2 regions of the Stenotrophomonas sp. Steno-Z10-BAI genome follow, and region 2 is predicted to be linked to the other one. Evidence: riboswitches for the same ligand, from Rfam matches in the RefSeq annotation. Region 2 holds a riboswitch; the other holds the start of a gene.

What was found. Region 2 has a riboswitch for cobalamin ahead of btuB (TonB-dependent vitamin B12 receptor). Riboswitches for the same ligand answer to the same signal wherever they lie in the genome.
Region 1: it holds a riboswitch for cobalamin, as region 2 does, so the genes downstream of both, metE (5-methyltetrahydropteroyltriglutamate--homocysteine S-methyltransferase) here and btuB (TonB-dependent vitamin B12 receptor) in region 2, are expected to answer to the same signal.

Annotation. Positions count from the first base shown of each region.
Region 1 is NZ_JBWJOZ010000007.1:85,868-90,073, reverse strand. It holds gene AC06E9_RS16180 (sigma-70 family RNA polymerase sigma factor) at 1-167, opposite strand, end outside; gene AC06E9_RS16175 (hypothetical protein) at 238-1,020, opposite strand; cobalamin riboswitch at 1,124-1,357, shown strand; gene metE (5-methyltetrahydropteroyltriglutamate--homocysteine S-methyltransferase) at 1,572-3,869, shown strand; gene AC06E9_RS16165 (epoxyqueuosine reductase QueH) at 3,940-4,206, shown strand, end outside.
Region 2 is NZ_JBWJOZ010000003.1:66,459-70,664, reverse strand. It holds gene AC06E9_RS09220 (aminotransferase-like domain-containing protein) at 1-94, shown strand, start outside; gene bioD (dethiobiotin synthase) at 98-781, opposite strand; gene AC06E9_RS09210 (GAF domain-containing protein) at 901-1,383, shown strand; gene AC06E9_RS09205 (TfoX/Sxy family protein) at 1,380-1,751, shown strand; gene AC06E9_RS09200 (histidine phosphatase family protein) at 1,789-2,367, opposite strand; cobalamin riboswitch at 2,520-2,751, shown strand; gene btuB (TonB-dependent vitamin B12 receptor) at 2,876-4,206, shown strand, end outside.

The DNA.
Region 1 (4,206 bases), on a different contig from region 2:
TCGGCATCGCCGCGGTCGCGCAGCACGTGCAGGCAGATCGCGAACAGGCGGCCAGAGGCCAGCTGATAGACCGATTCGAAGGCCTGGCGATCGCCAGCGGCCACCCGGGCGAGCAACTCGTCCAGACGGTGGGATGCGGCGGTGGCGGCAGCGTCCAGCTCGGGCATCGCAGGCTCAATGTCGATAACGGGCGTATCGGCATCGTCCTTGCTTGCGAGGCTGGCTGCAAGGGGGCGCTCAGGCACCGCATGTCTTCACCAGCGGCTGCGTACGCGCGGCGGACAACTCTGCCGCAGGCGTGGCAACGGGAGCCGCCGGAAACTCGACCCGCACCTGCGGGTACTTGCCCTTCTCATCGCGGACGTTGCCGGTGCCGGTGAACTGCAGCAGCCGCTGGTCCGCGGTGGCATAGACCAGGGTGACCGGGGGCACCGCGAAACCGAACCACGCATCGAGCTTCATCTGCAGCTGCTCGGCCGGTTGACCCTGCCAGGTCACCGCACCCGTGCGTTGCACTTTCAGCGGCACCAGGCGCTGACGGCTGGGCAGCAGGAACTGGAACGCCACGCTCTGCCCCGCCTGCAACGCCGCCCAATGGCTGCGCACCGCCGCGTCGAAACCGGCATCCACCACCGCGCCCGGCGGAACCGCGATGGCGCGGCTGAATGTCGGTGCCTGCGCGCTGGCACGGACCGATACCTGGCGGGTAGCGGCACCGCCGCGCACGCCTTCCTGATACCCATCGCGGCCATCGTCCAAGGTGAAATCAGGCGTCTGCGGGCTGCCCTGCGGGGTCATCCACTTGCGCGCAAACGGGCGCCCATCGCTGCAGCGGTACAGCACCAGCCGCGACTGTGCGCTTGCCGGCCCCTGCAGCCAATGGGTCTCGCGGTAGAGCAGGCGCCCATCGGCGGTGGCGTACGCGCGGCCTTCCTGGCGCTGCACGGTCTGCGCGGCGGCACTCACGGGGGCGGCGATCACCGACAGCAGCAGGATCAGGCAGGGCAAGGGCTGGCGCATGGGGGTCCAAACGGGCGGGCTTGCAGGGAGATACGCAGTTGACGGTGGTTTGGATGCAGTGGGGTGAATCGGGCAGACGACTTGACCATCGCTCGCCTTCGGCCTACCTTGTGCTCGCCGAAGGTATCCATCGCTTCATGCAGATGAAGGGATGGATTTAAACGGGAATCCGGTGAAGGCGCCTCGCGCGCCCATTCCGGAGCTGCCCCGCAGCGGTGAATGGAAACGACTCCTGCCAACAGCACTGGGCCTTCGCGCCTGGGAAGCGGCAGGTACTAGGTGGGCGCCCGCGCCCGTGTCCATCAGCCCGAATACCGGCCCCGGCCGGAGGACATGACCGTCCTCCGATTCGACCTGGAACGTCCGCGGGGAGGTTGCCGGGGTCTGCCGCCATGCCGCCTGCATGGCGCTGCCCCCGTGCGTCCGCTTCACGGCATCCGGTTCGCCCGCGGGGGCGAAGGTCGCTGGCGGGGCGGAACGGGCTGCAAGGCCCCGGACGGCGCGCGGTTCCTTCGTTCCTCAATGCCCCTACGCAATGAGGACACGTTCCAATGACCACTGTTACCAATTTGGGTTTTCCGCGCATCGGCGCCAAGCGCGAACTCAAGCGCGCGCTCGAAGCCTTCTGGTCCGGCGAGAGCAGCGCCGCGTCGCTGCAGGACACCGCGGCCGAGCTGCGTGAACGCCACTGGCAGCTGCAGCGCGAGGCCGGCGTGGATGTGCCGCCGAGCAACGATTTCAGCCTGTATGACCAGGTGCTGGATGCGGCCTTCCTGTTCGATGCGATCCCGACCCGCTACCGCGCGCTCGCCGATGCCGAGCCGCTGAGCGGCTATTTCGCGATGGCGCGTGGCCTGCAGCGCGATGGCATCGACCTGCATGCGCTGGAAATGACCAAGTGGTTCGATACCAACTACCACTACCTGGTGCCCGAACTGCACGCCGGCCAGACCTTCACGGTGCGCGGCGACAAGCCGCTGGCCGAATACCGCCAGGCCAAGGCGCTGGGGATCGAGACCCGTCCGGTGCTGATCGGCCCGGTGACCTTCCTGCGTTTGTCCAAGACCACCGACGGCAGCAACGCACTGGACCTGCTGGATGCACTGCTGCCGGTGTATGTGCAGCTGCTGGGCGAGCTCAAGGCGGCCGGCGCGGCGTGGGTGCAGCTGGATGAGCCGCTGCTGGTGCAGGACCTGGACGAGGCCACACGTGCTGCCTACGAGCATGCCTACGCGGTACTGGCCCAGGCTGCCCGCCCCAAGGTGCTGGTGGCGACGTACTTTGGTGCGCTGGAGGACAACCTCGCGCTGGCCGCCTCGCTGCCGATCGATGGCCTGCATGTGGATCTGGTCCGTGCGCCGGAACAGCTCGATGCGGTGATCAAGGCGCTGCCGGCCGGTCGCGTGCTGTCGGCCGGGCTGGTCAACGGCCGCAACATCTGGCGCACCCACCTGGACAACGCGCTGGTGCTGGCGCGCTACGCGCACGGCCATGTCGGCAGCGATGCGCTGTGGCTGGCGCCGTCGTGTTCGCTGCTGCATACCCCGGTCGATCTGGACCACGAAAAGAAGCTCGATGACGAACTGCGCAGCTGGCTGGCGTTCTCCCGGCAGAAGCTCGGCGAGCTGCGCGTACTGGCCGACGCGATCGATGCACCGGCGCGTGCCGAAGCACCGCTGGCTCATTCGCGTGCGTGCATCGAATCGCGCCGTCGTTCGCCGCGCGTGCACAACACGGCCGTCGCCGCGCGCCTTTCCTCGCTGACCCCGGCCGATGCACAGCGCCACAGCCGCTACCCGCAACGCCACCTGGCCCAGGCCGCCGCGCTGAAGCTGCCGCGCTTCCCGACCACCACGATCGGTTCGTTCCCGCAGACGCTGGAGGTGCGTGAGGCGCGTGCCCGCAACAAGGCCGGCAAGCTCTCCGATGCGGACTACGATGCGTTCCTGGCCACCCAGACCGAGCACTGCGTGCGCGTGCAGGAGCAGATCGGGCTGGACGTGCTGGTGCACGGCGAGTTCGAGCGCAACGACATGGTCGAGTACTTCGGCGAGCAGCTCGATGGCTTTGCCTTCACCAAGAATGGCTGGGTGCAGAGCTACGGCTCGCGCTGCGTGAAGCCGCCGGTGATCTTCGGCGATGTGACCCGCCCTCAGCCGATGACGGTGCGCTGGTCGCAGTACGCGCAGTCGCTCACCCAGCGGCCGATGAAGGGCATGCTGACCGGCCCGGTGACGGTGCTGCAGTGGTCATTCGTACGCGACGACCAGTCCCGCGCGGACACCTGTCGCCAGATCGCACTGGCCCTGCGCGATGAAGTGACCGACCTGGAAGCGGCCGGGATCGGCGTGATCCAGATCGACGAGCCGGCGATCCGCGAAGGACTGCCGCTGCGCCGCGCGCAGTGGCGCGAGTACCTGGACTGGGCAGTCGAAGCCTTCCGGATCAGTGCCAGCGGCGTGCGCGATGCGACCCAGATCCACACGCACATGTGCTATTCCGAGTTCAACGACATCATCCACTCGGTGGCTGCGATGGACGCGGACGTGATCTCGATCGAAACCTCGCGCTCGCGCATGGAGCTGCTGGATGCCTTCGTGCGCTTCCAGTATCCCAACGAGATCGGCCCGGGCGTGTACGACATCCACTCCCCCCGCGTACCCGACAAGGCCGAGATGCTGGCACTGCTGCGCAAGGCCGCCGAGGTGCTGCGTCCCGAGCAGATCTGGGTCAACCCGGATTGCGGCCTGAAGACCCGTGGCTGGCCGGAAACCCGTGCCGCGCTGGAAGCGCTGGTGGCCGCCGCGCGCGAACTGCGCGAGGAAACCGCGGACGCCAACGCCGCCTGATCCGACCCTTGTAGACCGCCCCAAGGACCCCATCGCCGCCGTTGCCGGCGGTGGGGTCGACGAGAAACGCATGAACCCGCATGACCTGACACCGATCGACCGCCCGACCCTGTCCCTCCCCGACGGCCACACCAGGCTACTGCTGCATTCCTGCTGCGCGCCGTGCTCGGGCGAAGTCATGGAGGCGATCACCGCCTCCGGCATCGACTACACGATCTTCTTCTACAACCCCAACATCCACCCGGTGAAGGAATACGAACTGCGCAAGCAGGAGAACATCCGCTTCGCCGAGAAACATGACGTGCCGTTCGTCGACGCCGACTACGACACCGACAAC
Region 2 (4,206 bases):
GTCATGCTGCCAGGAACTCGACGCGCGTTTCCTCCGCGCGATCGCCACGGTCGGCCGGTTGGCGACCGCCCTGCAGACGCGCGCAGGCACCTGACACTCAGAACACCAGCCGGTCCGCCAGGCGGGCCGGGTCCACGCCCGGCGCATACGGCAGGCGCCCCCAACATGGCATCGGCAGCCGCGCGGTGAGCAGTGCGACGTTCTCGTCGCGGCGTGCCATGCTCGGGTCCACGTCGTTGGCAATCCAGCCGATGCAGCGCGCGCCACGGGCCGCGATCGCCTCGGCAGTCAGCCGCGCATGGTTGAGGCAGCCCAGCCGCAGCCCGACCACCATCACCACGGGCAGCGCCAGCGCGTGCACCAGATCACTCTGGTCCAGCCTGGCCGACAGCGGCGCCAGCCAGCCGCCGACGCCCTCGACCACCACCGTGTCCGCGCTGGCGCGCAGGCGCGCGAAGGCGGCCTCGATCGGCGCCAGCGACAGTTGCACGCCAGCCTCCGCCGCGGCGATCTCCGGGGCCAGCGGCTGCTCGAGCGCGAACGGGTTGAGGTCGTCATATGCGGGCATCGGCATGCTGGCGGCCAGCAGGGCCGTGGCGTCCTCGTTGCGCAGGCCCTCGGGCGTGCGCTCGCAGCCACTGGCGACCGGCTTCATGCCCACCGCGGTGCCGCCGTGGCGGCGCAGGGCATGCAGCAGCACACAGCTGCTGAAGGTCTTGCCGATGCCGGTGTCGGTACCGGTGACGAACAGGGCGGCAGGGCGCGGCGCAGGCAGGGGCATGGGGACGACCGGGGGCGGAAACGCGCCATTATCCGCCGTCCCGGCAGCGCTGCGGTGCGGTCCGCTGTGTTCGGCCGGCCCCGGGGGCACCCAACCGCTGCGCTTGGTAGACTGCGGCCATGTTCGATACCTCCACGCTCACCGGCAGCAAGCCGGAACAGTACGGCCAGCTGCTGGCCCAGGCCCGCGCCCTGGTGCACGGCGAGCGCGACCGCATCGCCAATGCGGCCAACCTGTCGGCGCTGGTCTACCACGCCCTGCCGCACCTGAACTGGGTCGGCTTCTATTTCTTCGATGGCAAGGAGCTGGTCGTCGGCCCGTTCCAGGGTCTGCCCGCCTGCGTGCGCATTCCACTCGACAAGGGCGTGTGTGGCGCCGCGGCTTCGCAGCGGGTGACCCAGCGTATCGAAGACGTCGATGCATTCCCGGGCCACATCGCCTGCGACTCGGCCTCGCGCTCGGAACTGGTGGTGCCGTTGGTCCACCACGGCGAGCTGGTCGGCGTGTTCGATCTGGACAGCCCCTCGCTGGCGCGCTTCGATGCCGAGGACCAGGCCGGGCTGGAAGCCATCGCCGCGGTGTTCGTCGAGGCTTTGGGATGAGTGGCGTCAAGCTGCGCAACATCGGCCCGAAGAGCGCAGCATGGCTGCGCCAGGTCGGTCTGCGTACGCCGGAAGATCTGGTGGCGGTCGGCGCGGTCGGTGCCTTCGTCAAAGTGCGCCGCGCCGGCTTCAAGCCCAGCTTGAACCTGCTCTACTCGCTGGAAGGTGCGCTGCAGGACTGCCACTGGCAGGAACTGCCGGAGGCGCGCCGCACCGTGCTGGTGGCCGAGTACGAAGCGATCATCGCCGACCAGCCGCTGAAGAAGGCGCCGCCCGCCTCCGGCCCGGTCTACGACCGCACCGTGGAGCATCGCGACGATGACGGCGACGAAGCGCCGCCGTTCGAGATGGACGATGACAACCGCTGATCCACGGCTACCGACACACCGTCGGTAGCCGCGCGCCTCATACCTGCTGCAGCTCCAGCAGTTCGCCCCACAGCCGGTCGTCCTCGCGCTCCACGCGCAGGCGCAGCCGCGTGCCGTGATCGATGCGCAGCGCCCAGCACATCGCCATCGGCAGGCCGCATACCTGCGACAGCACCATCCGCAGCGGTCCGCCATGGCTGACGATCAGGGTCGGGACCGGCTCGGGCTCATCCAGCAGCCGGTGCAGTCCACGCGCGATGCGGCGCTCGAAGTGGCCCCAGCTTTCGCCATGCGGCGGCGGGTTGGCGTGCGGGTCCAGATGGAACGCTGACAGCGCATCCATCGGCAGCGCCTCCAGCGCGAGCCCGTCCCAGTCGCCGAAATCCAGTTCTTCCCATTCCTCATCGACCTCCACGTCCACCGCGTGGGGCAAGGCCAATGCCTCGGCGGTCAACAGCGCTCGCTGCCGAGGCGAGGACAGCACCCGCTGCCAGGGCAGCCCGGCGTAGCGCGCGCACAGGGCGTCGGTCGCGCCCTCGTGCAGCGGCGGATCGGTGCGGCCATCAAGATGATCGTCGCGGCCCGTGCTGGCGTGGCGGATCAGATCGAGGATCATGCCGCGCCCCGTCTGCTGCCCGCTGCGTCCGGCCGGTGCGGGTCACGGGCGTCGGTGCCGGGGTGCTGCAACCACGTTGGGGTCATGGAGATCACATCGAAAAAGCGAGGCGCATTCTAACCGGTGCGCGCCATGGGCCCGGCGGATGCCTTAGACTGCGCCCACTTTCAGGTGACCTGGGGCTGCAACGCCGCCAGGTTGAAACGGGAAGCCGGTGACGCGTCAGGCCCTGTGCCACGCCGCCACTCCGGCGCTGCCCCCGCAACGGTAAGCGTGGAAACACCAGGCAACACGCCACTGTGCTCCGGCATGGGAAGGCGCCTGGCACGATGGCACCGCCATCGACCCGCGAGCCCGGAGACCGGCCTGGAAGACGACTGGTTGCGATGCGGCGGGCATGGCGGCGGCAAGCTGGCGCCTGCGCGCGCCCGCCCACCGTCGAACCTCCCTGCAGCGCGATCATCCCCACCCCTTGCCGCGCGGGCGTGCGCGGTGCATGGAGTCATCGATGAAGCTGCAAACCCGCGTTCTTTCCCTGGCCGTGCTCTCGGCCCTGCCCCTGCTGGCCGCCGCACAGGACGACGCCACCGCGCTGGACCAGGTGCTGGTCACCGCCACGCGCACCCCGATCGCCCTGCAGGACAGCATCTCACCGGCGCAGGTGATCGACCGCGCCGAGATCGAGCGCAGCCAGGCGCCGTCGCTGCAAGATCTGCTGCGCGGCCGTGCCGGCATCAACCTCAACAACAGCGGCGGCCTGGGCAAGCAGAGCTCGCTGTTCCTGCGTGGCACCAACTCGGCCCACACCCTGGTGCTGGTCGATGGCGTGCGCATCAACACGGGCGACCTCGGCCTGGCGATGATCCAGGATCTGCCGCTGGCACAGATCGAGCGCATCGAAATCGTGCGTGGCCCGCAGTCCAGCCTGTACGGCGCCGATGCGATCGGCGGCGTGATCCAGATTTTCACCCGCCGCAACGCCGGCCAGTTCGCGCCGCACCTGCAGCTCGGCGGTGGCAGCAACGGCCTGCGCGAGGCCAGCGGTGGCTTCGGCGGCAGCGGTGAGCGTGGCTGGTTCGGCACCGACATCGCCTACCAGCACACCGATGGCATCAACGCCTGCCGTGGCTCGGTGTCGCCCTTCGCCGGCTGCGGCGCCGACGAGCCCGACCGCGATGGCTACCGCAACCTGTCCATGAGCCTGCGCGGCGGCTATGCCCTGACGGACACGTTGAGCGTGGAAGGCACCGCCCTGCGCGCCGAAGGCGAGAACCATTACGACGGCTATTACAACTACTCCGAAACGCTGCAGCAGGTACTCGGCGGCAAGCTGCGCTACATACCGAGCGAGCGCTTGAACCTGACGTTCAACGTCGGCCGCGCCGATAACGAATCGGACAACTTCAACGGTGATACCTGGCTGGGCAATGCACAGACCCACCGCGACAGTGCCTCGGTGCAGGCCGACATCGGCATCGCTGATGGCCAGCTGCTGAGCGCCGGTGTGGACTGGAGCCAGGACAACCTGGACGGCAGCAGTGCCGGCTACCTGGTCGACAGCCGCGACAACACCGGCGTGTTCGTGCAGTACCAGGGCCGCTTCGGCGCGCACCACCTGCAGGCCAGCGTGCGCAACGACGACAACGAGCAGTTCGGCAACCACACCACCGGCAGCCTCGGCTGGGGCCTGGAGCTGGGCAGCGGGTTCCGCCTCAACGCCAGCTACGGCACCGCGTTCAAGGCCCCGACCTTCAGCGACCTTTACGACCCGTGGAGCGGCGTGCCGACCCTGGACCCGGAAAAATCCAAGAGCGCGAACATCGGCATCGCCCAGCAGGG